Regions from separate parts of the Colwellia sp. MB02u-9 genome, predicted to be linked through region 3. Evidence: predicted binding sites of a transcription regulator. Region 3 holds the regulator's gene; each other region holds the start of a gene.

Region 1 (10,784 bases), on a different contig from region 3:
ACATATTGACCCACACTCTCTGATATCATGGCGACAACCGCTATTATAAAAAGCTCAGTTACCCTGCTAGGCAGAGTATCGCCCGTTAAAGCTTAATGTTAGATATAGAGAATGTTAGATATAGAGCATTTCAGGGACAACTAAGCCAGAAAAAGTCCAGTCCGATAGCATCAATTAAACATATTTTTAACGAAAAACGGTGATTGTTACCTCGCAGTTTAAAATCATCATTTAAAATATAGTATTAAAATAACGCCTAATCTTTAGTACTTCTCATATCTAAAATCGGCATATTACTGCTACCTAAAATAGTTGCAGGTAATTTACCATCCCAATTTTGCGCTTCAGTCAGTTTCACAATTAACGGATTATTACCCAATGCTTTCGCTTTAGCCGTGATAGCCTCGGCTTCTGCCAAACCTTTAATTCGAATAGACTCAGCTTCAGCAATCGCGACTAATTTAATACCATCCGCTTTGGCTTTCGCCGTATTTACATCACGCTGTGCTTCAAGGTTCTGTCTGGCTAACTTGTGCTTTTCTGCGTCTGCTAAATTTTTCTCGGTTTGTTTAGTTTCAATTGAGGTTAAATACTTCGCGGGAAGTTGAATATTTTCAATTTGAATATTGTCGACAGTAACCGGAAATTCTTTCATTTCTTCAATGAAGTTAGCTTCAATCGCTTGAATCGCACCCGCTCTGTCTTGAATAAGCTTTTCTGCGTCATATTGTGGAATAACATCTTTTGTCGCTGATCTAAAACGGGGATCTAAAATTCGGTTTTCAAATTGTGACAAGCCGCCATATTGTCTAAATAACTCCAATGCCGCGGCTTTATCAACGGTCCAGTTCACTGATACACTAATAGTCACCGGCATTTGCTCTTTGGTACTTGAGGCCATTTTCTCTTCATTTTTACGGGTGCGCACTTCTATTTCTTCAACGCTATCAATAAAAGGTACTTTAAAATGTAGACCCGGATTTACCTGCTCTTTGGCTTCACTAAAGCGCTTTACAATGCCGATATGACCTTCGTTAACCGTATACACAGATCCAATGCCAGCAACAACAACTGCGGCAACAACGACAAGCGATTTTACTGGGATATTAAATTGTTCTATTTTCATGAGTAAACCTTTTTTATTTTGTATAGAATTTATTATCTGCATTTATTCTTTTATATCGTCACTTTCTTCACTTTCTTCAGCACGGTCAACACCACCTTTAATAATGAAGTAACCCAAAACACCTGATATCAATGAACCAATCACAATGCCTAACCTGTCTTGAAACATAAGGTTAACGCCATTGCCTTGCTCGAAAGCTAAAGAGCCAATAAATAAGCTCATGGTAAAGCCCACACCACATAATATTGCCGCGCCATAAAGCAAACGCCAATTAACCTTAGCGGGCATTTTTGCCCAACCCAACTTTATAGCAATAAAACAAAAACCAAATACCCCAAGTTGCTTGCCAACAACCAAGCCGACAATAATGCCTAAGGGTACAGGTGCCATCACTTGCTCAATACCAACACCCGCAAAGCTTATTCCCGCATTGGCAAAAGCAAATACCGGTAAGATAATAAAGGCAACTAGCGAATGCAAATTATACTCTAAAGACTTAAGCGGCGATGGCTCATTTTCTTTACCTTTAATAGGAATAAAGAAAGCTAACACAACACCGGCTAATGTCGCATGTACACCTGACTTTAATACCGCTATCCAAAGTACAACACCTAAGAAAATATAAGGTGCGGTATTGGTGACGCCACGTTTATTCATCGTAAATAAAATAGCAATAATACTGGCGGCAACAACTAAGGATAATAATGAAAGTTGATCAGTATAGAATAAAGCAATAACGATAATCGCGCCTAAATCGTCAAATATGGCTAACGAGGTTAAAAACACTTTGAGTTGTAACGGTACCTTACTACCGATAATTGACAAAATGCCTAAGGCAAAAGCAATATCAGTAGCGGTTGGAATTGCCCAACCATTAATCGCATCTGGATCATTATAATTAAAGGCGACATAGCATAAAGCGGGTATCAACATTCCGCCTAAAGCACCTATGGCCGGCAATGTCACTTGTCCTGGTTGTGATAAATCTCCTTCTATAAATTCTCGTTTAAGCTCTAAACCCACAAGAAAGAAGAACAACGCCATTAGGCCGTCATTTATCCACAATAATAGTGGCTTAGCTATTTCAAAACTGCCAACGGCCACTTGAACTGGAATGCTCAACAGCATGTCGTAGTAGACCATAAACGGCGAATTGGCGATAATCATCGCCGCAACTGCAGCTAACATTAATATAATGCCACTGGCAGCTTCAAGCTTTAAGAAATCATTAACACTTTTAATAATCATTTGTTCTCATCAATTAATTGTCGACATGACATAATATGTCACATGGCGGGTTTTTACAAATTTGTTAACCTGTTAATTTGTAATAGTTTTAATTTACATCGGTAGCAATTAATGACAATAATTCGGAAAGATGCAAGAATATCGAAAATAATTCATCTTTATAGTCAGTTCGCTGGTAATATTGGATTTAATAAGTGTAATATGTAAATTGATAAAAATAAAACCAAGTAAATGTTCTCCCAAAGGCTAATTGTATAAATGAAAAAACTTGATGATATAGATTTACGTATTCTCACCTTGCTTTATAAAGACGCTGATATTACCAACAAAGAGTTAGCATCACAGATAGGTATAGCGCCCTCAACTTGTTTAGAGCGTGTTAAACGCATGAAAAATAATGGCGTAATCAATAACGCTTTTATTGATATCAACTTCAAAAGTATTGGCGGCAACATTGAAGCGATAGCGGCAATAAAGTTACAACCGTATTCAGAGTTAATTGTGAATAAACTGAGAGATGATCTACTTAAGCTACCTGAAATTGTCAGCTTATATCACATGGGCGGAAGCTATGATTATTTTATTCATATGTCGGTAAAAGATAGTGAACACTTACGTCAATTTGTCTTCAATGCCATTACTTCTCGCGAAGAAGTCACCACAGTAGAAACTTCTCTTATTTTTGAGCATAGTCGCAGTGGCGTATTACCTATTTTTGATGATGAGTAATGCATCCTGTAAATATATCCTCACGTGCATCCATGCACTCGCGACATTGCCTAAATATAACCTACAAATATGTAGGTACTTAGTTTTTGTCGGGAACAAAAAAACTGCCCCTACTTCCTGTACATAAAAATCCCGCAACATAGTGCGGGATTTTAGTGTTGAGTTATATTCGAGTTATCTTAGCTTTTAAGATCATCGAAGAAATTTTTCACACCGTCGAAAAAACCAGTTTCTTTCGGGCTATGCTTGCTGGTGCTTTTACCCATTTTTTCTTCTAACTGGCGAAGTAAGTCGGCTTGATCGCCCGATAAACTTACCGGCGTTTCAATGACAACCTTACACATTAAGTCGCCAATTGAGTGGCTGCGTACTGACTTGACACCTTTGCCACGCAAACGGAACATTTTGCCTGTTTGGGTTTCTTTCGGTATTTTCAGCTTAACTTTACCTTCAAGCGTTGGTACTTCAATGTCGCCACCTAAAGCAGCCGTTGTAAAGCTGATCGGTACTTCACAAAATAAGTGATTTTCATCACGAACAAATATCTTGTGGTCTCGAACATTCGCTTGCACATATAAGTCACCTGCGGGTGCGCCATGTTCACCGGCTTCACCTTCACCTGACAAACGAATTCTATCGCCGGTATCAACACCCGGTGGAATTTTAACAGATAGAGTTTTTTCTTTTTCAACGCGGCCTTGACCACGACATGAAGTACAAGGGTCGGTAATAACCTTACCTTTACCAGAACAGGTTGGACAGGTTTGTTGCACCGCAAATAGGCCCTGACGCATTTGTACTTGACCATGACCATGACACGTTGAACACGTTTTCGCACTGGTGCCTTTTTTAGCGCCACTACCATCACAAGGATCACAACTAACAAATGTAGGCACTTTAATTTCTAAAGTCTTACCTTTAACCGCTTCTTCGAGGCTAAGGTCAAGGTTATAGCGTAAATCTGAGCCACGACGCTGGCGAGATTGACCACCACGACCGCGACCACCGCCACCAAAAATGTCGCCAAAAATATCACCGAAGGCATCACCGAAATCTTGTTCGCCGCCAAAACCGCCGCCGCCATGTCCGCCTTGTTCAAACGCCGCGTGGCCGTATTGATCATAGGCCGCACGCTTTTGATCATCGTTTAATATTTCATAAGCTTCTTTAACTTCTTTAAACTGTTCTTCTTTTGATTTATCACCTTGTGTTCTATCTGGGTGATATTTCATTGCTAAACGTTTGTAAGCTTTTTTGATATCGCGCTCAGCTGCATCTTTAGACACTTCAAGCACTTCATAATAATCGCGTTTTGACATAGGTTTGATTTCTTTACTTCTATTTATGGATACTAATTTGTTTAACTTCTTTCTTAGACGCTGTAGCGTTCACTTTAACACCTTAAAAATCTAAGCAAATTAACATCAGGTAATAATTAATTTTTCGTTGTTACTTTACATAATAAAGCGCCGATAACTATCAGCGCTTTAATTTATGTTAACTAAACCACAAAGTTTAATTGTTTTTTGTTGTCATCGTATCCTGCTAGAACAAGGTGAACACGCCAAGCATACAATGTATGTGGGCATGTCCGCGCTGCTATTGAGCAATACAGTGGCAACCTGACAATTAACTACTTGTCGTCTTTAACTTCTTCAAATTCAGCGTCAACTACATCGTCGCCGCCTGATGAATCAGCTTCAGGAGCTTCACCTTCAGGTGCGCCACTTTGTGCTTGAGCTTTAGCTTGAGCAATTTCCATTAACTTAGCTGAAGCTTCGACAACCACTTGAGTTTTGGCATCAATTTCTTCTTTACTATCGCCTTTAATGGCAACGTTAAGTTCATCTAATGCTGTTTCAAGTTTCTCTTTGTCTTCGCTTGGTAAATCGTCGCCTGCTTCTTCAATTTGCTTACGTGTTGCGTGAACCATGCCATCAGCTTGGTTACGAGCTTGTACAAGCTCTTCAAATTTCGCATCTTCGTCAGCATTTGCTTCTGCGTCACGTACCATTTGCTCTACTTCTTCATCTGATAAACCAGAAGAAGCTTTAATGGTGATTTTTTGCTCTTTACCGGTATTCTTATCTTTCGCCGTTACGTGCAAGATACCATCAGCATCTAAATCGAAAGTTACTTCAATTTGTGGTGTGCCACGTGGTGCAGCGTCAATACCTTCAAGGTTAAATTGACCAAGAGATTTGTTTGCTGAAGCTTGCTTACGCTCGCCTTGCACAACATGCACTGTTACTGCCGCTTGGTTATCGTCTGCGGTAGAGAATGTTTGAGATTGCTTAGTTGGGATAGTGGTGTTTTTCTCGATAACTTTCGTCATCACGCCGCCCATAGTCTCAATACCTAATGATAATGGCGTAACGTCTAATAATAATACGTCAGTTACATCACCAGAAAGTACACCCGCTTGAATCGCAGCGCCTGCAGCTACAGCTTCATCAGGGTTAACATCTTTACGAGGTTCTTTACCAAAGAATTCAGTTACAACTTTTTGTACCATAGGCATACGTGTTTGACCACCTACCATGATAACGTCGTTAATGTCGCTAATTGAAAGGTCAGCATCTTTAAGTGCTTGCTTAAGCGGACCTAAAGTGGCTTTAACCATGTCTTCAACTAAAGACTCTAATTTAGCACGAGTAACTTTGATGTTCATGTGCTTAGGGCCTGAACCGTCAGCAGTGATGTACGGTAAGTTAACATCGGTTTGTTGTGCTGAAGAAAGCTCACATTTTGCTTTTTCTGCCGCTTCTTTCAAACGCTGCATAGCAAGAGGATCAGTAGTTAAATCCATGCCTTGATCTTTCTTGAATTCAGCTACTAGATAGTTGATTAAACGGTTATCAAAATCTTCACCACCTAAGTGAGTGTCGCCGTTAGTCGCTAGTACTTCAAACGTGTGCTCGCCTTCAACTTCATCAATTTCGATGATAGAGATATCAAATGTACCACCACCTAAATCGTATACTGCAACAACTTTGTCGCCTTCTTGCTTGTCCATGCCGTAAGCAAGGGCAGCAGCAGTTGGCTCGTTGATGATACGTTTAACTTCAAGACCCGCAATACGACCCGCATCTTTAGTTGCTTGACGTTGTGCATCGTTAAAGTAAGCAGGAACTGTAATAACGGCTTCAGTTACTTTTTCGCCTAAATAGTCTTCTGCTGTTTTTTTCATTTTTGCTAAAACTTCAGCAGAAACTTGTGGTGGAGCGATGTTTTTATCACGCGCCGTTACCCAAGCATCACCGTTGTCGGCTTTAACAATACCAAATGGCATAATTTTTATATCGCGTTGAACTTCTTCATCTTCAAAACGACGACCAATTAAACGCTTAATGGCGAACAATGTGTTTTTAGGGTTTGTTACTGACTGACGTTTAGCAGGTTGACCCACTAACGTTTCGCCTTCTTCTGTGTAAGCTATGATTGAAGGCGTTGTACGATCGCCTTCTGCATTTTCAATTACACGTGCTTTACCGCCATCTAGAACAGCAACACAAGAGTTTGTTGTCCCTAGGTCAATACCAATTATTTTGCCCATCTTGAGGATCTCCGAATACTTATTACGTTAAAAATAAAGATTAAATCTTTCGATGAACAGTAAGTGGGGACAAGAAAAAGTTTTTTCAACTATTTTTGTTGAAATAAGTAAAAAATATCCGTTTTTATTTGCTCTGCTTTTTATTAATAACAATTAAGCATTTGTGGTCTATACCATTACTAGTAAAGAGCTACACAATGATTATGCAAAAATATAGTTTAGAAAGCCTATAGTTTGTAAAACATAGCAAGAACATGACAAGAAAATAGTGATTAATTAAATACTCGTCAGTTAATGGTATTAACCATAATTTTGCTTTGTTGATTGGCATTTATCTGAAGACGGTTAAATTTCATTTAACTTGATGGACTGAAGTCCACCCTACAAGTGTCATGTTGTGTTGTGATTTTTGTAGGTCGGACTTTAGTCTGACAACCGTTAATCTGGCAATTAATCTGATGGGTTAACAAACATCTATTACGGGTATTATTTTTTCGGTGTTTATGCTGAAGACGGTTAAATTTCATTTAACTTGACGGACTGAAGTCCATCCTACAAGTGTCTACGGGTGTCATGTGCCGTTGGGATTTTTGTAGGTCGGACTTTAGTCTGACAACTGCTTAGCGGGAAATTAACGTGATGGGGTTAACAAACATCTATCGCGGGTATTATTTTTTTGGTGTTTATCTAAAGACGGTTAAATTTCATTTAACTTGACGGACTGAAGTCCACCCTACAAGTGCCTACAGGTGATAATATGAATTTGGCTAGCTGTTAGTGCGACTTTGCGCGGGTGATAATATGACTTTGGGCCAATTTTTTGTACCTAAAAAAGATCAAATCTTGCATATAGAAAAGCCAAACATTTGTCTGGCTTTTCTTGTCGTGCAAAATTACCGAATAATAAAAATTATGCGGTGGTATCTACACTCGGCTTAGCTTTTGACACCATCACCATCGCAGGGCGAATTAAACGACCGTTTAACTCATAACCTTTTTGCATAACCGCGATAACGGTATTAGGCGCAACACCTTCAACTTCTTGCATTGACATCGCTTGATGCAATTCAGGATTAAATGGTTGATCTTGTGGATCAATCGCTTGAATCGCAAATTTCTCTAACGAAGCTAATAAACCTTGATAAGTTAACTCAATACCTTCGATGATAGCCGTATTACTTTCGTCGTCTTTATCAATATTTTGTAATGCTCGCTCTAGGTTGTCTACTGTTGTTAACATTTCAGCAGCAAACTTTTCTAAAGCAAACTTACGTGCTTTTTCAACGTCTTGTGACGCACGGCGACGAACATTGTCAACTTCTGCTTTCGCACGAATGACTGAATCTTTTTGATCGGCAACCGTCGATTTAGCTGTAGCTAATGCTAATTCAAGTTCGTTTATTTTTTCTTGCTCAGCACTGATATTTTCGACTGCAGCGTCAAGTTGAACTTCAACTTGCTCTTCTGCATCCTCAACAATTTCAGCGGCTAATGCGTCTGCTGAAATTTCTTCAGCACTTTTATTCTCTGTTGACTCGTTGGCCATGAAAAACTCCAAAGTAGATCTTAAATTTCAAAATAGATAAAACATAATAACGCTAATTATGGGGGTTTGTTTTTATGATTCAAGCACAAAAGTAAATCATTTAAAAAAAAGTCAACTTTACAAGCGAGCAAAATAGCGCGAAACTGCTGATAGTCCTTAATTATATTACATATTTATAAGCACCGTATGAGTAATTTATACCGCACTATTGGCTTAATTGGTAAACCTAACCATGAAGGTGCCAGTTCAACCATAGCAGCTTTACATCAATATTTGTCGCAGCAAGGCTATCAAGTGCTGGTAGAAAACTCTGTGGCCCAAACCGTTAATATTGAAAATGTTGTCATGGCGTCACTTACCCGTATTGGCGAGCAGGCCGATCTGGCTATTGTTATTGGTGGTGACGGCTATATGTTAGGGGCGGCTAGAGTTTTAGCTTGTTACAATGTGGGTGTTATTGGGGTTAACCGTGGCAATTTAGGTTTTCTTACCGATTTATCTCCTGATGATTTAATCACCCCGCTTGAAGCTATTTTAAAAGGTGAATCTCGCGCTGAACAACGCTTTATCATCGAAGCTGAAGTTTATCGCCACGGCAAACTTAAAAGCTCAAACAGTGCGGTGAACGAAGCTGTACTTCATGCAGGTAAAGTCGCCAGCATGATCGAATTTGAAGTTTACATCGATGGCAGCTTTATGTTTAGCCAACGCTCTGATGGTTTAATTGTTTCAACGCCTACCGGCTCAACTGCGTATTCTATGTCAGCGGGTGGCCCGATATTAACCCCCAATTTAAATGCCCTTTCCTTGGTGCCTATGTTTCCTCATACGTTAACCAGTCGACCTATTGTGGTTGACGGTAACAGTGAAATAAAACTAAAACTGGCCAATGAAAACTATGAAAACTTGCAAGTTAGCTGCGATGGCCATGTAATTTTAGCTGTTATGCCAGGTGATGAAGTGATCATCAAAAAAAGTGAATTTACCCTGCGCCTAATACACCCACTTGATCATAACTACTTTAATGTACTAAGAAATAAATTAGGTTGGGGTCATAAACTCTACTAATATTTCTTAAATCTGCGATGAGTAGAATGTCGAAATATAAATAAAATTGCGAACATAGCTTGAATAAAAACCAGATACTGTATAAATTAACAGTATCTGGTTTTTTATTTACCATTTCAATTGGTATTAACACTTTATCCAATATAACGTTGCGATAAAGGCAGTGAGGCGACTATGTTATTGCAGCTCAACATTCAAAATTTTGCCATTGTGCGTTCACTCGACATTGATTGGCAGCAAGGCATGACTACCATTACCGGCGAAACCGGTGCAGGTAAGTCTATTGCGATTGACGCCTTAGGGCTTTGCTTAGGTGATAGGGCGGTAACCAACGTCGTTAGACCTAATTGCGCGAAAGCCGAATTAGCCGCTACCTTTGATACCAGTAATAACAAACGAGCAAAAAAATGGCTAAAAAATAATGATATGCTGCTCGAAAATGAATGTATTCTGCGTCGGGTTATTTCTGCTGAAGGCCGATCCAAAGCCTATATTAATGGTAGCCAAGTACCTTTAACGCAACTAAAAGAAATTGGACAACTACTGATTAACATCCACAGTCAGCATAACCATCAACTACTGGTTAAACCCGCTGAACAACGCAATATTCTTGACGCTTATGCCAGCCACCAGCACTTGTTAGATGAAGTTAAATATTATTACCATCAATGGCGTGAACTTAGCCAAGAAGCCAAACTGTTGCAAGAAAGCAAACTACAACGTGAAGCCAAACAGCAGTTATTACAGTACCAAGTAAACGAATTAGATGAATTTTCATTACAACTTGATGAATTTGAAAGCTTGGAAATTGACTATAACCGCCAAAGTAATGGTCAACATATCCTCAATGAAACCTTAATTGCTGTACAACAATTATCCGAAGATGAACAATTTAACGTCGTCGATGGCCTAAGACACAGTACCGAGCAAATTACCGCTTTAGGTAACTATGACCCAACATTAAAAGCCATAGCAGAACAACTTAACGAAGCCTTAATTCAAGTTGAAGACGCTAGCCAAGAAATTAAGCATTATTACGAAAGTTTAGAACTTGACCCACAAGCTTATACTTTAATAGAAGAGCGTTATTCAACCGCTGTGCTGTTAGCGAAAAAACATCAAGTACCGACAGGCTCATTAGCAAACTTTCATCAACAGCTGTTACAAGAGCTACAATTATTTAGCTCTGATGAAACACGTTTAAACCAAATTAACGATGATATAGAGGCCGCAAAACAAAAATATCAACACGCTGCACTGATTTTGTCTGACTCAAGAAAAAAAGCAGCCACTAAGTTAAGTAAAATGATCACCAAAAGCATGGCTGAACTTAACATGCCGTATGGCAAATTTTTAATCGATATTTGCCAAGATAAAAGCGAAAACTTATCGATTAACGGTAATGACAGCGTGAGTTATCTAGCGAGTTTAAACCCAGGGCAAGCGTTAGAAGCGATGAATAAAGTTGCCTCAGGCGGCGAACTTTCTCGTATCAGCTTAGCGATGCAAGT
Region 2 (10,784 bases), on a different contig from region 3:
AAGAGTATTGAAGACTTTGTTAACAGTGACGCGCTCATTGGTATTACGGTTAACGCCTTAAGTGCTGGCTTTATTTTTCAAGCTAAAGGCAGTGCGAAAAAAAATGCCATTGCCTTAATAACAGAAGCTGAATTACTCGGCGATCGCGTCCGTCAAACTCGCCGTCGAAATAAACAACAAGAAATTCAAAACGACGCAATATTTAAAAATTTAGCCGAGTTAAGTATTGGCCAATCTGTGGTGCATATTGATCACGGTATTGGGCGCTATATGGGCTTACAAACCATTGAAAATAGTGGTATTACCACAGAATTCTTAATGCTCAGTTACGCAAAAGAAGCCAAATTATATGTGCCGGTTGCCTCACTACATTTAATTAGTCGCTACTCAGGCGCTGATGCAGACCACGCACCGTTACATAAACTGGGTAACGATAGCTGGAGTAAAGCCAAGCAAAAAGCCGCAGAAAAAGTACGTGACGTAGCCGTTGAACTGTTAGATATTTATGCCAAACGCGCCAGCAACCATGGTTATAGCTTTAAACGAAATAAAGATGATTATCGCGCTTTTGCTGACAGTTTTAGTTTTGAAGAAACCTTTGATCAAGCACAAGCCATCAATGCGGTCATTAGCGACATGTTATCGCCAAAAGCGATGGACAGGTTAGTCTGTGGTGATGTCGGTTTTGGCAAAACCGAAGTGGCCATGCGCGCGGCATTTATTGCGGTGAACGACGGCAAACAAGTGGCGATATTAGTGCCAACTACCCTGCTTGCTCAACAACACCATGAAAGTTTTCGTGACCGTTTTGCAAATTGGCCTGTTAACATTGAAGTTTTATCACGCTTTAAAACCGCTAAAGAACAAAACGCTATTGTCAAAGAAGTTGAATCTGGCCAAATAGATATTTTAATTGGTACCCATAAGCTTTTACAAAACAGCATAAAATATAAAGATCTAGGGCTTTTAGTGGTTGATGAAGAGCATAGGTTTGGTGTTAAACAAAAAGAAAAAATAAAACAGCTGCGGGCAAACGTAGATATTTTAACACTGACCGCAACCCCAATCCCACGCACCTTAAATATGGCCATGGGCGGCATGCGCGACTTATCAATAATAGCCACACCACCAGCAAAGAGATTAGCGGTAAAAACCTTTGTACGAGAGCGTGATGACGCCTTAATTCGCGAGTCAATCCTGCGGGAAGTATTGCGTGGTGGTCAAGTCTACTTCTTACATAACAATGTCGACACCATAGATAAAACCGCTGCAGACATTCAAGTATTATTACCCGAAGCGAAAATTATTACCGCTCATGGACAAATGCGTGAGCGCGAACTTGAACGTGTGATGAACGACTTTTATCACCAACGTTATAATGTGCTGGTTTGTACCACCATTATTGAAACTGGCATCGATGTGCCCACCGCTAATACCATCATTATGGATCGAGCTGACCACTTAGGTTTAGCACAACTACACCAATTACGTGGCCGTGTTGGGCGCTCACATCATCAAGCTTATGCCTATTTATTAACCCCGCATGAAAAACGTATGACCAAAGATGCAAAAAAACGCCTTGAAGCCATCGCCTCATTAGAAGACTTAGGGGCCGGCTTTACTTTGGCGACTCACGATTTAGAAATTCGTGGCGCCGGTGAGCTATTAGGCGAAGATCAAAGTGGTTCAATGAGCCAAGTGGGTTATACCTTATACATGGAAATGCTTGATGCCGCCGTTACCGCATTAAAAGAAGGTAAAGAATTGTCGCTTGACCAAGTGACAAAAACTCAAACTGAAGTAGATTTACGCGTAGCGGCACTATTACCTGATGACTATATTTTCGATGTAAGTTTACGCTTAAGTTTATATAAACGTATTGCCAGCTGTAAAAATAAACAAGCACTCGACGACGTGCAAGTTGAGCTAATAGACCGTTTTGGCTTATTACCACAAGCAGCAAAAAATTTAGTGCATATCGCCAAGCTGAAACTTAAAGCAGAAAAAATGGGTATTACCCGCATTGATGCAGGCCCTGCTGGCGGTTCATTTGAATTTAGCAGCGAAACTAAAGTAGACCCTATGTTTATCATCGGCTTAATTCAACAACAACCGAAAATATATAAAATGGAAGGTGCGAATAAATTGAAATTTAAGCAAGTGACCGAAGATGCAAAATCTCGCTTTATTTTAATCGCTACCATGCTGAACGAATTGGCAAATCACCTGCGTGCTTAAACACCACAATGATCAATACGTAAAGCTAGCCTAGTTATCTTTTATATTGAACAGATAACTGATTGAGAATTGATTGATAAGTGATTGATAACTAATTGAGAACGGATTGACAATATAAGTATTGATCAACCTTTGCTATTATCACTGGGTAAAATAAACATTAACTGGATACTGAATGAAATTAACTCAACTATTTTTATGTTCTGCCGTCTTAACATTTCCACTAACGTTAAATGCGACGACACAAGAAAATAATGACCGATGGTTTGATGTCGAAATTATTCTTTTTAGCCAATTAGGTGATAAAAGCCAGTTAAAAGAAAACTTTCCAGACAGCAGTGAATTACCAAAACATCAACGTGTGGAAGATTTACTCAACCGCTATTTAAACCCTGACATTCGCACGTTAAAGCAACTATTACCCCAATGTGATTCACCACACTATGTCGGGGATTTAGCGAAAAAAAATGCCAAACTCCCTGCGCTTTTTAATGAAAAATCATTAGTGCAAATAGCACAATTAGCGCCAGAGCTTTCGGTGTCAAACCAAGTTATAGGTTTAGGGCAAGATAGCACCAACCTGCTTGATTCTAACAACAATGTGACACAGCTTTCAGCAGATAATGACACAGCTAGTCGACATATTTTTACCGACAATACCGGACTAAATAATGCAGGGCTAAACCGTGAAATTGCTCGTGCCGACCCAGAGAATAATCCTGCTATTAGTGACGCTACCATTAATAACGCGATTATCAATAATAATACCCCCGGCAACAGTGACATCAATGCCATAGCCTTACCAACCACCTTGTCTGATGAAGAGCAGGCAAATATTCAACGTTTAGTACTAGCAGCTGAACAAGAATTTCAAGCGCTTAAATTTCAGTATCCCGCCAAAACTGAGCCCATATTATTATGCCGAATTGACCAAGCATACTTTGCTGACTATCAAGTCGAAAATCCTGACTTTGACTATCACGGTTTTTCTGTTGATAAAGTGCCATTATTGATTGATGGTCCAGAAGATATCGACAACAATAAAACACATTTGCTGAGCAAAAACTCATTACAGCTTAATGATATTATTCAAGACTTAAGGTATAGCAAAAACTTTCGCCCTATGTTGCATATGGGCTGGCGACAAGTTGCTCGACCTGAAAAACAATCTGTGCCCATGAAAGTGTATGCCGGTGATAATTTTGTTATCCCTTACCAAAAACAATTAACTAAATTCAACGAGCAAAAAAATCAGCAAAGAAGCCACTTGCTTACAGAAACTAGCAAGAAAAATCTGCTTGAGCCTTTACCTGTGCAAAACCAAACTGAACAGCTACAACAAGCTAAAAAAGCGCGTCTCGAACAAATTATTGCGCAAATAGCACAGGTAAACGAAAACACCGACGAACTATTAGCAGCACTTGACCAACAAGACTTATCGCTAAAACTTACTGATCAAATGCCCTTAGCGGCCACAGAAAATACGCCACCAATAGCGCCTATTCAACAATGGTTTATTGAGGGTTTTTTCAATATTCATTTAAAACATTATTTATTTATTACCGCTGATTTTAATATTTTAGATAAAAGCTTAGCAGAACTGGCCACAGCAAGATTAGCCCCAACGTTACCCACTGATGTAAATCTAAATAGCGCAGCAAATACGTCGACACCAATACAGGCCAAAGCTATTCGTTTTCAACAAAACCGACGTGTTATTAGTGGCGAAGTGCATTATTTCGACCACCCCTACATGGGCATGATAGTGCAAATTAGACCTTATACAAAACCAGAGCCCGAACCAGAACCAGAGTCTGAGCCTAAAGAAAGTCTTTAGAGACTGATTAATGGCTTCATTATATTTTTACCAATAACACTTTCGAGGATACTATGGATAAAGAAGTTGAAATTCAAGCGGCGGTATTTCGTCGTTTACTCGCGCATTTAGATGATCGTAAAGACGTACAAAATATCGAATTAATGAACCTTGCCGGCTTTTGTCGTAACTGTTTTTCTAAATGGACAGTGGCTGAAGCTGAAAAGTTGGGTGTTAACGTCGATATTGATACGGCACGCGAACAGGTTTATGGCATGCCATATAATGAGTGGAAAGAGAAACATCAACTGCCGGCAACAGATGAAAAGCTAGCGAAATTTAACCAGTTAAACGCAAAGAAATAATTTTAGCTCGATTTTTCTAGGCGATTAATACGCTACCCTGGCCTATTACATGAATGAAATCTGTCGGGCTGTATCTTGCAGTACTTAGTTATTGTCAGTGGTATGTAATAGTATCAGAATAAACAAACAATATTACGCTAAGTAGAAGCACTACAGCCTGGTCTTTAAGCGAATAAATGATCACCGCTAGGTACTTAATGCTTGGTTTAAGGTTAGGGTTTAGGTTAAAGCCAAATTTAAACGATCACGTTCAATGCTGTAGCTCTGCGATCATTTCGGTTACGTGACTCCAACCAACGCCCTCGTTTAAATCGTTGTTGACGCCGATCGCCGCCAGAGCGGCGCTCATCTTCAGATAGCGTTGAACAAGCTATTGTAATTTTCAACTGCTCAGTCAAAGAATTAGGCGTTTTTTTTCTCTGTTGTTGTTGTTTCTCACGGCTGTCTTTTTCCAAACGCTCTGCTTTGGCTGTAAAACTGGCCGGCAATAAACTTGCAAAAACATCCATAACTATTCTCAACTCCCTTATTAATAGTAGTTACAACCCTCTGGTTAATTAATCGGCAGTTAGTGGTAAAAGTTTAATCTTTTTTAAGCCACAATAGATCCTTGCTGAAGTTTTAGTTTTAGTTTTAGTTTTAAGAAGAGTCGAGCGCAGCAAGGCTAAAGAAGTAATTGCTACTGAAAAGTTATTTATAACACTTTGCTATAAGAGGTTTGTGAAAGCAGATGAGTAAAGGGCAGTAAGAGTAAGGCGCTTGATTAGCTAGCCGCTAACCATTGCAATTAAAAAACAAGCTACCACTGTGCTTTTATCAACCGGCAGGGTAAGAAAAAATTTATGCAAATAACCAATAGTAATCATCTGCAATAACTAAAGCTAAGCGTTTATAGAAAGGCACTGACTTCCTCGGTATTTAAATAACGCCACTCACCTAAGGGTAAATCAGCCAGTTTTACTGGCCCTATTTGCTCGCGATGCAAACCCAGCACCTGATTACCAACCGCTGCAAACATGCGTTTAACTTGATGATATTTACCTTCGGTTATGGTCAATAAGACTTCTTTCTCGGCAACTTGCTCTAACGTTGCAGGACGAGTTAAACCATCTTCACCTTGCAACTGCACGCCATGAGTAAACTTCTCTGCCGTAGTGTTTTTCAGCGGGTCACGTAGCCACACACGATAAACTTTTTCGCACTGTTTCTTAGGTGAAATAATATTATGCGACCAGAGACCATCGTCAGTAATTAGCACTAGCCCTGTAGTGTCAGCGTCTAGGCGGCCAGCAATGTGCATATCAAATGCCTTATCAACAGCAATTAAATGTAATAACGAGGGATAGATTTCATCAACATTAGAGCAAATGGTAGCAAGAGGTTTATGCAAAATGATATACCGAAAACTACGCGCAGTCAGTGCTTCGTCTTCAATGCAAATATAATCATCTTCATCTACCTGTGTGGCAGGGTCTTTAATTACCACATCATTCACCGTTACTTTGCTCATTTTAAGCAATTTTTTAGCTTCAGTGCGGGTAAGTTCAGTACTTTTGCAAATAAATTTGTCGAGACGCATAGTCAGTAATATCGCTAAAAGGTAATGAAATAAAGGCGCCGCTATTATCGCTATTTGAATATTTTTAGCAAGGCTAGCGTGTACAGGCATTACAAAAATATTCATTAGCATTAGCTTGGATTAAATTGGATAGCATATAACAGAATAGAAGGATGCCCAATAACTAGCCTTGGTTAAGTGAATGCACAAAACACCAACATATTGAGCTACTCAACAATCAAACTGACTAAGTTTTACCTGGCGCTATTTATATGTCAAATGAGCTTACGTATTAATAATTTAAGTATTAATAAGTTAAGTATTAATAAATTTACCTGACAAGGCTAAACCGCTGCGATGATGCAAAACACTGTGACATTGCGCTAAAATAGACAAGGCAATTGACTCAGGCAACTCACCACCAATATCAAGGCCAACCGGGCCATTAACATGACGCATTAACCAAGCTCTGTCTTCAATATTAGCAAGCATTTCAACATTACCTCTTCGTTCAGTCGGGCCTAATAAACCAATATATTTTGCAACGTTATTTTCATGCAGCAAACTTAACCAAGCAGCGTCCAAATTCAAATTGTGCGTCATCAACACGGCGGCATCAAGTTGGCGAAATTGCGCTATTTGAGAAAAGTCGTTGGGATGAATTCTAAAGATTTCTGAGGCCTGCTTAAAGCTGCTGCTGCGGGCATAGCTAGAGCGATGATCAACAACCGTTACCCGCCAGCCCATCTGCGCCGCCATCGACACTAAAGGAATGGCATCTGAGCCACCACCAAAAATCCATAAATTAGTTGGTGCCGATATTTTGGTTATCGACAGCTGATCTTCGCCAATGGTGATATTGCTGTGCGCTGTATCCTGTTTTATCATTTGCATTAGGGCATCATGCTTAAGGTTTTCTTGTCCCTGAGCTGTTGTTATTAATAACTGGCCAGCATTATCAAACAAACTGATGTTATTTAACGCCTGCGGTGTTGATTCATCAGTTAAAAATGTTTGTTGTAAATAGCTTGCTTGCCCCTCTTGCATGCGCTTAAAAAGCTCGGCAAATAATACTTGATGTGCAGCTGTGACATATTGTAATAATACGCCTATTTTACCTTTGCAGCCTACGCCTAGCTCTGCTGCATAACCATCTTCTTCTAGCATATCGTATACAACGTAATGGGTTTGTTTGCTATCAAATACTTTTTTCGCATGTAAAACAATATTGGCCTCTAAGCAGCCGCCACTGACTAAACCAAGCGATTGTCCCACGCTATTAACCAGCATAATAGCACCGGGTGAGCGATAACTTGAGCCCGCTTTATTTACTATAGTGGCAATTACCCACTCAAGTTTTTCGCTATGATTTAAGTAATGTTCAAGCAGGGAATAATGAGAGTGATTATTAAGCAATGGTAAACCTTAAAGTTATTGAGAGCTGGTCACGGGTCTTTAATTTATTATAACAAGTTAGGCAAAGTTAAAAAACGTCAAATTTGTATCTGTTTACTCAGTGTATCGGTCAAAATCGTAGCTTTAACATCGACTGACATGCCGGTGGATATGCTGTGCAGTCATATGTTTAGATGAAAACATGTCATTAGAGTAATGCTGGAGTAACTAACAAGATGGCTAAGATTGGCAGTTTTCTGATCATACACCACTTTTTATATTAAAAAAAAGCCACTTTACAGTGGCTTTTTAATTAAAAGTAAAACTCGCTAAGAATTATTTAACAACTTCTTCAGTGGCTTTAGTTGTTTTAGCTGCTTTAGCTGGTTTATCTGTTTCAGCCTCTTCAGGCAGTTTATTTTTTGATAATAACGCTTCACGTAAACGTGTATCAATTTCTTTTGCTATTTTAGGGTTTTCTTTCAAATACTTAGCTGCGTTTGCTTTACCTTGACCAATTTTGTCGCCTTTATAACTATACCAAGCGCCGGCTTTTTCAACCATTTCATTTTTAACGCCAAGGTCAACTAACTCGCCTAAACTATTAATACCTTCACCATATAGAATTTGAAACTCAGCTTGCTTAAAAGGTGGCGCTATTTTATTTTTAACCACTTTAACACGTGTTTCATTACCAATAATTTCGTCACCATTTTTAACAGCGCCAATACGGCGTATATCTAAACGCACAGAAGCATAAAATTTTAAGGCGTTACCACCTGTTGTGGTTTCTGGGCTGCCAAACATTACACCAATTTTCATACGAATTTGGTTGATAAAAATAATCATGGTATTTGATTTTTTCAAATTACCGGTTAATTTACGCATGGCTTGCGATAACATACGAGCCTGTAAGCCCATGTGTGAATCACCCATATCGCCTTCAATCTCAGCTTTTGGTGTTAACGCAGCCACCGAGTCGACTACAATAATGTCAATAGCACCTGAGCGAGTTAACATGTCACAAATTTCAAGCGCTTGCTCACCGGTATCCGGTTGAGAAACCAACAATTCGTTAATATCTACACCCAATTTTGCCGCATAAACAGGGTCAAGTGCATGCTCAGCATCAACAAATGCACAAATTTTACCATTACGTTGTGCTTCAGCAATAACTTCAAGGGTTAGCGTTGTTTTACCACTTGACTCTGGACCATAAATCTCAACAACACGACCTAGAGGTAAGCCACCAGCACCTAAAGCAATATCTAATCCTAATGAACCGGTAGAAATTGTTTCAACGTCCATGGTGTTATTGTCACCTAACTTCATGATAGAACCTTTACCAAATTGACGTTCGATTTGGCTTAAGGCAGCTGATAATGCTTTTTCTTTGTTATCGTCCATTTACTACTCCACGAGGGGTTTAGGTGCTTAATTCGTTTTGATGAAGCAAAGTATACTGTATAGTCGTACAGTATCAAGGTTTTTATTAAATTATTTTATTTAGATATAAAAATAAAATAATTTATAAATTTTAACTATTGAAAAATAACGGTTTTATTAACATAAGTAACTTTATAAATTTTTAACTTGAAAAGTTACTAATACAGTTATTAGTCGTTAAATAGTGCTTTTATATGATTAGCTTACTGAGCATTTTTCTCAAAAATAGAAAGATTTGATCGCCTGCATTATGGCATAATCTATGCCCTTAATACCTTCATCAATTTTAGTTACGGCAGTTCAATGACAACAATAACAAAAGACCTTTCCTCTCACACCCCTATGATGCGTCAGTACCTGACTATTAAGGCGGAATTTCCTAATATTTTAATTTTTTATCGTATGGGGGATTTTTATGAACTTTTTTTTGATGATGCTAAAAAGGCATCTGATTTGCTTGATATCTCATTAACTGCACGTGGAAAAACTGGCGGTAATGCTATTCCAATGGCTGGCGTGCCTTATCATGCGGTGGAAGGCTATTTAGCTAAGTTAGTCAAATTAGGTGAGTCAGTCGCTATTTGTGAACAAATTGGCGATCCGGCTACTAGCAAAGGTCCGGTAGAGCGAAAGGTAGTACGTGTGGTTACACCTGGCACAGTCAGTGATGAAGCGTTGCTTAGCGACCGACAAGACAATTTGATTGTTGCTGTTCATCAAACACTACAAGGTTTTGGCCTCGCTTATTTAGACATGACCAGTGGCCGTTTTGTGTTGGTTGAGCCTAAAACTGAAGAGCAAGTTCAAGCCGAGCTACAACGTTTATCACCGGCAGAATTGTTATATCCCGAATCATTAGTCGCCACTAGTATTATTGCTGGTCGCAAAGGTTTGCGTCGACGCCCCGATTGGGAGTTTGATTTAGACACCAGTAAAACCTTACTTAATAAACAATTTGGTACTCAGTCATTGTCGGGCTTCGGCGTTGAAGATAAACCGCTAGGTATCGCTGCTGCAGGTTGTTTATTTCAATATGTTAAAGATAGTCAGCGTACTGCACTACCGCATATTAGAGCCATTATTGGTGAAAGCTCATCGACTGCTGTTATCCTTGACGCCGCCACTCGCCGTAATTTGGAATTAACCCAAAACCTGCAAGGGGGTAATGAAAATACCCTAGCCGCAATTCTTGATAAAGCTGCTACCCCCATGGGCTCTAGATTACTAAAGCGTTGGTTACACTTTCCACTGCGCGAGCTAAATACACTCAATAATCGTCAAAATGCAATTGAAGAGATCTTACAGCAAGACTTACCCTTTGAACTCAACACTAACTTAAAGCAATTTGGTGACATTGAACGTATTGTTTCCCGTATTGCTTTGCGATCAGCTCGCCCGCGCGACTTTGCACGTTTACGCAATGCCTTAATGCATTTACCTGATTTGCAAACACTTATGATTAGCTGTACTCAACCGCATTTAGCGGCATTAGTTGAACAGTGTCAGCCTATACCGGCAACACAAGCACTATTAGAAAGAGCTATTGTGGAAAACCCACCGGTATTAATTCGTGACGGTGGCGTTATCGCTCCAGGTTATAACGACGAATTAGATGTACTGCGAGATTTAAGCGATGGTGCAACCGAGTTTTTAGCGCAACTTGAAGCACGCGAAAAAGAACGTACCGGCATTCAATCACTCAAAGTTGGCTATAATAGAGTCCATGGTTTCTATATAGAAATGAGTCGCACCTCTGCCATTGATGTACCTGATGATTATATTCGTCGACAAACCTTAAAAAATAACGAACGCTTTATTACTAACGAATTGAAGCAACATGAAGAGAAAGTGCTCTCCGCGCAAAGTAAATTTCTTGCCCTTGAAAAGCGCTTGTATGAAGCGTTATTTGAGCAAATATTACCTGAGTTAGAAAAATTGCAGCTCCTTGCGCAATCGCTATCTGAAA
Region 3 (10,784 bases):
GTTCCCCTCATTTAAGTGCCAAGCACTTAAGAATCAACCGAGCTTGTAATGTCGTACAAGGTGTAAGATAGGGTGATGGTGGATACGTCATCGGGTATGTCTAAATCGACATAAAATTGCAATCCCATTTCAACATCCTCACTGGCTTTTAACGGTTGGCTATTAAAACAAAAGCATTCTATCTTTTGAAAATAAACCGCCGCCCGCCCTGGTGATACTGACGGCACAGCTTGTCCGACAATATCGCTTGTAGACTCATTTTTAGCGTAAAATATAACGGTTTTGCGCTCACCTGGGTGTACTTCTACTTCATTAACCATGGGCTCAAACTTCCAAGGGATACCTTTGGCTGTCCGAGTCAAAAATTGTACAGTAATGGTACGTTCGGTATCTATGCTCTTGACGTTGTAACTTGCCGCAACATTAGATGTTTTTCCGTTTAACCCGGTGATATCACAAAAAACGTCGTATAACGGCACCAGCGCAAAACCAAAACCAAACATACCAAAAACAATCAACATCAGTTTTTTTACTGTTTTTTTCACCGAAGCATCATGCGTTGTCGCTTGTGCTTGCTTTGATAACTTGTTTTGCGATTCACCGTTAGTCATTTTAGCTCCACTTAATCAATTTTTGGTGGCGTTGTGAACGTGTGGTATGGCGCAGGGCTAGGCACTGTCCATTCCAAACCTTCAGCTCCATCCCAAGGTTTCATCGGCGCTTTTTCTCCGCCTCTAATACACTTGATAACCAATACCAAGAAGATTAACTGCGAAATACCAAAGGCAAAGCCACCAATACTGACCCACTTATTAAAGTCAGCAAACTGCAAAGCATAATCAGGAATACGACGCGGCATACCGGCCAAACCTAAAAAGTGCATTGGGAAAAACAATAAGTTTACTGAAATAAGTGAACACCAAAAATGCCACTTACTTAACGTATCGTTATACATGTAACCCGTCCATTTTGGTAACCAGTAATAAGCGCCAGCAAAAATTGAAAACAACGCCCCAGTAACCAATACATAGTGGAAATGAGCCACAACAAAGTAAGTATCGTGATATTGAAAATCAGCTGGGGTCATTGCTAACATCAAGCCAGAAAAACCACCAATAGTGAACAAAATCACAAAGGCAATAGAGAACAACATAGGGGTTTCGAAACTAAGAGACCCACGCCACATAGTCGCTGCCCAGTTAAAGACTTTCACCCCTGTAGGTACGGCAATTAACATCGTACAATACATAAAGAATAATTCGCCAAATAACGGCATACCCGTGGTAAACATATGATGCGCCCAAACGATAAACGACAAAAATGCAATTGATGCGGTCGCGTAAACCATTGAACTGTAGCCAAATAGAGGCTTACGTGAGAAGGCTGGAATTGTTGTAGAGACAATACCAAATGCAGGTAGAATCATGATGTAAACTTCAGGATGACCAAAGAACCAGAAAATATGTTGGAACATTACTGGGTCACCACCACCGGCGGCATCAAAGAAACTGGTGCCAAAATAGGTATCGGTTAACACCATAGTAACGGTACCCGCGAGCACCGGCATCACCGCGATTAACAAGTAAGCCGTAATGAAAAATGTCCAAACAAATAATGGCATTTTCATGTAAGTCATACCAGGCGCACGCATATTCATGATGGTTACAACGATGTTAATTGCGCCCATAATTGAGGAAATCCCCATAATATGTACCGCAAAAACGAAGAACGCTGTACTACCGTTACTATAGGTGGTTGATAAAGGCGCGTAGAAGGTCCAACCAAAGTTTGGTGCACCACTTTCCATAAAGAAAGACGACAATAAAATAGCGAAAGCAAAGGGTAATATCCAAAAGCTCCAGTTATTCAGCCTAGGTAGTGCCATATCTGGCGCACCAACCATCATAGGTAGCATCCAGTTAGCCAAACCGGTAAAGGCTGGCATTATCGCACCAAATACCATAATAAGACCGTGTACTGTGGTCATTTGGTTAAAGAAATCAGGCTCAATTATCTGTAGTCCAGGCTGAAATAATTCAGCTCGGATAACCAACGCCATAGCACCGCCAGTTAAAAACATGATAAAAGAGAACCATAAATACATCGAACCAATGTCTTTATGGTTTGTGGTATATAGCCAGCGTTTTATGCCGGTCATTTTATGATCATGGTGCTCACCGTCATGTGAATCATGCTCGGATTGATCATCAATTACATCTGTAGTCATTATAACGCCTCCCTACTTCGCGCTAGCAGCAGCAACGGCTGCTGGCTGGACTAAATCACCGGTGTTATTACCCCAAGCGTTACGCTCATAAGTGACAACCGCCGCAATTTGCGTTTTAGTTAATTGGCCGGCAAAAGCCGCCATCGCTGGATTTTTCTTGCTGCCGTTAAGCACCATATCCAAATGCACTGCTACATCACCTGTAGCAATCACACTACCTTTAAGTGCAGGAAAAACAGGCGCCATGCCTTCACCAGTAGCTTGATGACAAGCAGCACAAGCTGTCATGTAGACATCTTCACCCAGGGTCATTAATTCGTCTTGGCTATAAACCTTTGATAAATCTTCTTCTGGTATGACTTTGGCAACGGTTTCAGCAACTTGTTCTTTAACGTCTTCAACCGCTTGCTCAACCGTATCTGAGGTACTTGCACCACTAACCGCTTGCACGTCAGCCGCTTGAACAGCTTCACCGGTATTGTTACCCCAAGCATTACGCTCATAAGTTACAACCGCCGCGATTTCTTTTAAGCTTAATTGCTTACCATAAGCTTGCATACCGGTACCTGCTTTACCATTAACGACAATATCTATATGCGCGCTAGCAGGACCCGTTGTGGCAATAGCACTGCCTTTAAGAGCTGGAAATGCGGGTGGTAAACCTTGTCCACTGACTTGGTGACACGCTGCGCAGTAAGCGGTATAGGTTGTTTCGCCCAGTTGCATTAATTCGTCCATTGAAGCCGAAGCATTTAACGACGCCGCTTCAGCAGCTGCTGCATTGGCTTTCATTTGCTTTTGCTCATCAAGCCAAATGGCGTAATCGGCTTCAGACTTAACTTCAACCACTATCGGCATAAAGCCGTGGTCTTTGCCACACAACTCAGCACATTGGCCACGATAAACACCGGGTTCATCTACCTTGGTCCAAGCTTCATTAATAAAGCCTGGGTTAGCATCTTGTTTTACCGCAAATGCCGGTACCCACCAAGCATGGATAACATCATCAGAAGTAATAACAAAACGCACTTTTTTATTGGTTGGAATAACCAAAGGACGATCAACTTCTAACAGGTAATGTTCACCTTTTTCTGCTGAGGTACCATCTTGGTTTTCGTATTGTTCACGCGGGGTAGAAAGCACTGAATAAAACTCAAGGTCTTGATCAAAATATTTATAATGCCATTTCCACTGAGAACCCGTTACTTGAATGGTTAAGTCCGCATCATCGTTATTTTCCATATCGATAAGCGTAATAGTGGCAGGAAAAGCCATAGCAATTAGAATAACGACAGGGATCGCCGTCCAAAGAATTTCAACTTTTGTGCTTTCATGAAAGGTTGCTGGTTTGAAACCTTTTGATTTACGGTGAAACACCATAGACCAAAACATTGCACCAAAGACCACAATACCAATACCAGTACAGATATACAGCACCAGCATATGTAAATCATATACGTCTCTACTAACCTCAGTAACACCTTTGGTTAGGTTCAGCGACATATCTGCCCACACTGAACTAGACAACAAGCCCCCTAGCAACAGCAAACCTAGGTTACGTCTTTTCACACGACATCTCCTTCACCTTTAATTTAGGCCAAATAACGTATTTTCATTATGAAAACCGGCTAGTTAGCGCATACATTTATTATTATTTAAGTGACGCATTAATCAACAGTTGTCAATTGCGCCCTATTGTTTTTTTTGTACGTTTTCCAGACTAGAATTACTTAAAACTTGATAGGGGTCAATTTTTAATTTCAAAAGCATGATAAATAAAAACCAGTAAATACAATAGAGTAAAAGCCCTAAACCGGACGATAAGTAGATTTTTAAAAGGATGGCTGCAATGTTCATGTTTTGTTCAAAGCCTGTTTTTCATGCTGAATAATAAATAATCAACACAGAAATTTGCTGTATAAAAAGCAAGCTATTAGCGGTATTTATTGCCGAACAGAAGGATAGCTCTAACCAAAAAAATTTAGCTACATATTAGGTAGATAAATGGTTATCAAGCATGTGGAATACGCAGATTTTAACACCTTGAATTAAACCAAGTGATAGTTAAATCTGCGAAATATAATTTAGGAAAAAATAGTGTAGGAAAATCTAGTTTAGCTAAGTATTAGCATTTATGAAGTAAATGAAACGTGAACTACATCCAATCAGCCGCGCGAATAACACCAACGGCTAGGCCTTCGATATTAAATTGCTGAGACTTTAAATCGACCTTAATCGGTGCAAAATCTTCATTTTCAGCATGTAAATAAACCACATTGCCCTCACGTTTAAAACGCTTAACGGTAACATCGTCTTCTACACGAGCAACAATCACTTGACCATTTTGCACGTCGGTTGTTTGATGAACGGCCAACAAGTCGCCATCCATAATGCCGATATCTTTCATGCTCTCGCCATTAACACGCAATAAATAATCAGCCGGAGGATGAAATAAATTGCCATCAACTTTGTAATGCTGCTCAACATGTTCTTGTGCCAAAATAGGCTCACCGGCTGCCACACGGCCAATAAGTGGCAAACCATCTTCAGCGATAAACTCTTGTGCAAGACGAATACCACGCGATGTGCCAGGTAGCATTTCAATATAGCCTTTCTTCGCTAGCGCTTTTAAATGTTCTTCTGCTGCATTGGCCGACTTAAAACCAAAACAAGTAGCAATTTCGGCACGCGTTGGTGGCATACCCGTATCAGAAATTTTTTCTCGGATCAGATCAAAAATCTGCTGTTGTCTGGGTGTTAAAGGGCGCATAGTTGTTCCTTAAGCTACTTAAGAGCAAGCCTGTATTTTTACACAGTATTACTGTTATTGTATACAGGCTGTAAATAAACGCAAGAAAATAATCAGTCGCCTTTGCTAGTTTGGGTTTTAGTTGCAATTAGTGATGCTAGCAAAAAATTAAGTGCTCAAGCCATATTGTTGTAAAGCGGCTTTCTCGATTAAGGTCATTAAAAATACCCATAAATATAACTATTAACCTTGCTTAAACAGCAGGTATATAGGTAAATCAACCTTAGAAGGTGAATGGAAAATAATGAATAAACACGAATATTTAGATTGTTGCCAAGCACAGTTGCTAAAAGTTTTTAGCCTCGCAAAAAATCATAAAAAAGATGATAAGCAAAAATTCAGAGTTGAAGGCTTTATCCATGCGGGTAAAGCGTTAGGCGTTATATCTCATGTAGAGGCTGTCGATGTTATTGCGCGAGCTCACTTTCAGGTATTTGGTGAAAGTATTGAGTCTCGCCAAAATAGAAAAGCGAGCTTAAAAGAAGCGGTTGCCAAAGGTGATGAAAATTTTATTAACATTCCAGCTTATGAGCGATCAAAGCTGTAATGCTTCAATTTCCCTCAACTTCTTAACTCTTCAAGATTTCAAGATTTCAAGATTTCAAAGTACCCTAAGTCATTTTAAACAACGGCTTAAATGTGCAGTGATGCAATAAGCGCCTCAATTAACCACGTCGTTAGCAAGTTTTAGCCTTTGCAAACATGGTTTAGTCTGGGTATTAACGCTTCAGTGCAGGCTTTGCTTTTCAATATGCTAGCTAAACTCAGTACCTTAAGCTAACATAAATTTAGCTATTAACTACCTTATATCAATAGATTTAAACTATGATAAAAATTCGTGATTTAGAATATCTAACCGCCATTGCCGAATATAAGCATTTTGGCCATGCCGCTGAGGCTTGCTTTGTTAGTCAACCAACGCTAAGTGGTCAAATTCAAAAACTAGAACAACGCCTTAAGCTAACCTTAATTGAACGCCAACCGCGCAATGTTATGCTAACACCCGCAGGAGAAAAGTTAGTACAACAAGCTCGGCAAGTACTTAACGCCGCGAATAACTTTGAAGAAGCGGCAAAAGCGCTACTTGACCCACTGTCAGGTGATTTACATATAGGCTTAATACCTACGTTAGCGCCATATATATTGCCGCATATTATGCCGGCACTAAACAGCAATCTCGCGAAAATAAACTTCTATTTACATGAAAATAGAACGCAAGATTTACTGCAACAATTGGAAACAGGTAAACTCGATATTTTAATTTTGCCTTGGTTGCCAGAAATGGCGCGTTTTGAACGTTACGATTTATTCACCGAGCCCTTGGTGATGGCAACGTCTCCTTCACATCCACTGGCTAATAAAACTAAAGTAACATTTGATGATTTACATAATCAAAAAATTCTCACTTTAGAAGATGGCCATTGTTTGAGAGATCAAGCCATGGGCTATTGCTTTAGCGCTGGTGCGGAGGAAGATCATAGTTTTCGAGCCACCAGTCTTGAAACCTTACGATATATGGTGGCCAGCAATATGGGTATTACCCTGCTACCACAGTTGGCGACAATTAATTATGCTCCACAGAAGCATATTCATTACATTCCTTTTGAAAGCCCGCAACCGGTGCGTGAAATATCATTACTTTGTCGTGCTGGTTACGCGCGTATGGAAAGTGTTAGAGCTGTGGTTAATGAAGTGCGCCAAGCAGTGACGGGTTTATTTGATGAATAAATTAGCTATGCTTCACAACCCGCTTATGAGCTTCGAGTAAAAACGGTTAAACTTCATTTAACTTGATGAACTAAAGTCCAAGCTATATCACGCCTGCATGGGGGAAGGTTAAATCAGTGCAACAGCAAGCGCGCTATTAACGAAAAAACGCTACCGTTGCCAACGATAGCGTTTATTTTTTGAGTACTTATTGCACTGGCGTTTCAGTGTTAATTTAAGCTAGGAAATAATGCGCTATTAGGCTGCAGCTTCGCTAATGCTTTCAGTGTTTTCAAGCGGGTTCGGTGTTCTAATTAAATAATCGAATGCACCTAATGCTGCTGTTGCACCACTGCCCATAGCGATAATAATTTGCTTAAATGGCGTGTTTGTTACATCGCCCGCCGCATAAACACCCGCAATATTGGTTTCGCCTTTGTGGTTAATGATCACCTCGCCTCGCTCGGTTAAATCAACAGTTCCTTGCAAAAACTTTGAATTTGGCACTAAACCAATTTGTACAAAAATACCCGCAAGTTCGACACTCTCTTGCTTATCTGTTGCACGATTAAGGTAGTTTAGTCCAGTAACATGCTTGCCATTACCTAATACTTCGGTGGTTTGAGCATTAACAATAATCTCGATATTTGGTAACGAACGCGCTTTATTTTGTAATACCGCATCAGCACGCAGTACGCTATCAAATTCAAGAACAGTAACATGCTTAACTAAGCCTGCGAGATCAATGGCTGCCTCGATACCTGAGTTACCACCACCAATCACCGCAACTGATTTGCCTTTAAATAATGGTCCGTCACAGTGCGGACAATAAGCAACACCTTTACCACGGTATTCTTGCTCACCAGTAACGTTCATTTCTCTCCATCTTGCGCCTGTAGCAATAATGGTTGAGCGTGTTTGTAAGATAGCGCCGTTTTCTAATTCAACGGTGATTAAACCACCTTCAACATCACTTTCTATAATTTTTTTCACCTGTTGATTATTCATAATATCAACATCGTATTCATTAACATGGGCTTCTAGGTTAGCCACTAGTTTAGGCCCATCAGTTGCATTCACTGAAATAAAATTTTCAATGGACATGGTTTCTTGTAATTGGCCACCAAAATTGTCTGCCACTATACCTGTGCGTATCCCTTTACGGGCACTATATATCGCTGATGATGCACCTGCTGGGCCACCACCTATAACTAATAAGTCAAAAGCTGCTTTGTTGTTTATCGCCTTAGCTTGTCTCGCGCCAGCATTGGTATCAACTTTGTTTAAAATTTCAGTTACCGTCATTCTGCCTTGGCCAAACGCTTTACCATTTAAGTAAACTGCCGGTACTGATAAAATATCTCGTTTGTAAACTTCTTCTTGGAATAATGCCCCATCAACCATCACATGCTTAATTTGCGGATTAATTGCCGCCATCATGTTCAGTGCTTGCACTACGTCTGGGCAATTTTGACAACTTAAGGAAATATAGGTTTCAAAGCTATGCTCACCTTCTAGAGAGGCAACTTGCTCAATCACCGCTTTATCAAGCTTTATTGGGTGTCCACCGCTGTGTAACAAGGCTAATACCAGCGAAGTAAATTCATGCCCCATCGGCACGCCAGCAAAGCGCATTTCGCCGCCAGTTTTAACTGATTTTACTAACATTGATGGCACTCGTTCATTGCTTGCATCTGCTGCAACAACCGAGACTAATGCTGACATTTCAGCAATTTCTGTCACCAAGGTATTTAATTCTTTTGATTTAACGTCGTCACCTAAAAATACTGATAATTCAACAGCCGATGTTAAATTCTGTAAATAGGTCGTTAGTTGTTGCTTTAAGTTCGTATCTAACATGGGTTATTCCTTTGAGAAAACTGATGAATAGGATGATTTTTAGGTCATGCTGAATTGGCTTGGTAAATACCGCGATATTTTAAAAGTATCGCGGTAGTTTTTTACTTTATTTAGATTTTGCCAACTAAATCTAATGATGGTGTTAATGTTTCTGCACCTGGCTGCCATGCTGCTGGACATACTTCACCGTCATGTTCAGCTACATATTGTGCCGCTTGAATTTTGCGCACTAGCTCTTTTGCTGAACGACCTATACCTAGATCATGTATCTCAGCAATTTTAATTTCGCCTTCAGGGTTGATTACAAACGTGCCACGTAATGCTAGGCCGTCGTCTTCAATCATGACACCGAAGTTGCGCGTAATTTTGCCTGTTGGGTCACCAATCATTGGGTAGGTAATTTTGCCAATAGTGTCTGAACTACCGTGCCAAGCTTTATGGGTAAAATGTGTGTCGGTTGATACTGAGTAAACTTCAACGCCCATTTCTTGTAGTTGTGCATAATGGTCAGCCATATCGCCTAACTCTGTTGGACAAACAAAGGTAAAGTCAGCAGGGTAAAAGAAAAATACTGCCCATTTTCCTGCAACATCAGCTTCTGAAACCTCGACAAATTCGCCTTTACTAAATGCTGTTGCGTTAAATGGTTGGATGGTTGAATTGATAATTGATTTATACATGTTTATCTCCACTTGTTTTAAAAATATGAGTACTTGTTAAGTTGGGACAATGATACGCCGGCATTTAAAATAGGAACAATCGTTTGAATTTATTATATCGATAGGCAAAAGCTATGGGTGTACTGTAGAATTAAATGTAGAAAGAGAGGACATTGTTGCTGTGACTGTTTAACTTTATTTTATAGATGACTAAAATTTCAATGTTACAGGAAGTTATATGAAAAATAAGATTGCATATTAATATCAGCTTAATTTCTTTAGCTATGATCAAAGCAAAAAAAAGACAAAAAAAACGCCCCTCAATTGAGGAGCGTATAAAAATATAAAACACTAATAAAAACAAAACCGAGGGGAGAGTCTCTTGCTAAGTAAGAGTGCCATTACCCTGGTTAGTTCAATTTATGTAAAAATAAACCTAAATCCCTCAACGAAGATTTGGTGAAAATAAATGATTTACTACTCATGGAACAAAAACTAATCGCTTTGCTCCTTTATCACTTTCAATAACAAATAATTCATCCGCCAAAATATAGGCAAAAAAAACGCCCCTCAATTGAGGAGCGTATAAAAATATAAAAACACTAATAAAAACAAAACCGAGGGGGAAATCTCTTGTTAAGTAAGAGTGCTATTATTACGGTTAGTTCAATTTATATAAAAATAAACCTAAATCCTTCAACGAAGATTTGGTGAAAATAAATGATTCACTACTCAAAGAACAAAAATTAATCGCTTTGCTCCTTGAACACTTTCAATAACTAATAAGTCATCCGCCAAAATATAGGCAAAAAAAACGCTCCTCAATTGAGGAGCGTATAAAAATATAAAAACACTAATAAAAACAAAACCGAGGGGGAAATCTCTTGTTAAGTAAGAGTGCTATTATTATGGTTAGTTCAATTTAAATAAAAATAAACCTAAATCCCTCAACGAAGATTTGGTGAAAATAAATGATTCACTACTCAAAGAACAAAAATTAATCGCTTTGCTCCTTGAACACTTTCAATAACTAATAAGTCATCCGCCAAAATATAGGCAAAAAAAACGCCCCTCAATTGAGGAGCGTATAAAAATATAAAAACACTAATAAAAACAAAACCGAGGGGAGAATCTCTTGCTAAGTAAGAGTAACTTTATAATGCTTAGTTCAACTTTATTGACAAATAAATTTCATCAATAATAAATCATCTCACAACACCTTGATTTTATTTAATTAAAATAACTTAATCCAAATAAAAAACAATTTTATATCTGTGTAAGTTGCTGCCTATCAGCAATTAAATTAAGTATCTTGGACAGTTTTTTAGCAAGGTAGCCCGACAATAGTTTCGGCTGTTGGCGTATTAATTCAGATTCCGCTGCTGTAATAGCAACATGACAATCTATTAACTTGTTGCTTGAGCTCAGCAACAAAACGTCATCTGCAAACGTTTCTACTTCAACATTCGGTGCTTGTTTTGCTACATTGCCAAATTCGTTAATCGCGACAAGATAAAAATTG

The links. The regulator LexA, encoded in region 3, represses DNA repair genes until DNA is damaged. The targets are predictions, from matches to a motif close to TACTGTATNNNNATACAGTA.
Region 1: a site for LexA is predicted at 9,349-9,368, ahead of recN (DNA repair protein RecN). Genes of this name have one in related genera too.
Region 2: a site for LexA is predicted at 8,833-8,852, ahead of recA (recombinase RecA). Genes of this name have one in related genera too.

What each region holds. Positions count from the first base shown of each region.
Region 1 covers NZ_JACGVF010000099.1:109,364-120,147, reverse strand. Annotated here, with positions in the region: gene H4J65_RS15460 (prohibitin family protein) at 257-1,126, opposite strand; gene nhaA (Na+/H+ antiporter NhaA) at 1,169-2,374, opposite strand; gene H4J65_RS15450 (Lrp/AsnC family transcriptional regulator) at 2,633-3,103, shown strand; gene dnaJ (molecular chaperone DnaJ) at 3,283-4,422, opposite strand; gene dnaK (molecular chaperone DnaK) at 4,737-6,659, opposite strand; gene grpE (nucleotide exchange factor GrpE) at 7,570-8,205, opposite strand; gene nadK (NAD(+) kinase) at 8,392-9,273, shown strand; gene recN (DNA repair protein RecN) at 9,448-10,784, shown strand, end outside.
Region 2 covers NZ_JACGVF010000093.1:86,356-97,139, forward strand. Annotated here, with positions in the region: gene mfd (transcription-repair coupling factor) at 1-2,238, shown strand, start outside; gene H4J65_RS08630 (CsiV family protein) at 2,414-4,075, shown strand; gene H4J65_RS08635 (DUF1244 domain-containing protein) at 4,129-4,419, shown strand; gene H4J65_RS08640 (hypothetical protein) at 4,656-4,928, opposite strand; gene H4J65_RS08645 (pseudouridine synthase) at 5,309-5,998, opposite strand; gene H4J65_RS08650 (XdhC family protein) at 6,293-7,393, opposite strand; gene recA (recombinase RecA) at 7,709-8,779, opposite strand; gene mutS (DNA mismatch repair protein MutS) at 9,122-10,784, shown strand, end outside.
Region 3 covers NZ_JACGVF010000090.1:23,029-33,812, forward strand. Annotated here, with positions in the region: gene H4J65_RS06675 (cytochrome c oxidase assembly protein) at 27-611, opposite strand; gene ctaD (cytochrome c oxidase subunit I) at 623-2,227, opposite strand; gene coxB (cytochrome c oxidase subunit II) at 2,240-3,796, opposite strand; gene lexA (transcriptional repressor LexA) at 4,383-4,997, opposite strand; gene H4J65_RS06695 (hypothetical protein) at 5,281-5,583, shown strand; gene oxyR (DNA-binding transcriptional regulator OxyR) at 5,862-6,764, shown strand; gene ahpF (alkyl hydroperoxide reductase subunit F) at 7,002-8,603, opposite strand; gene ahpC (alkyl hydroperoxide reductase subunit C) at 8,714-9,283, opposite strand; gene H4J65_RS06715 (hypothetical protein) at 10,529-10,784, opposite strand, start outside.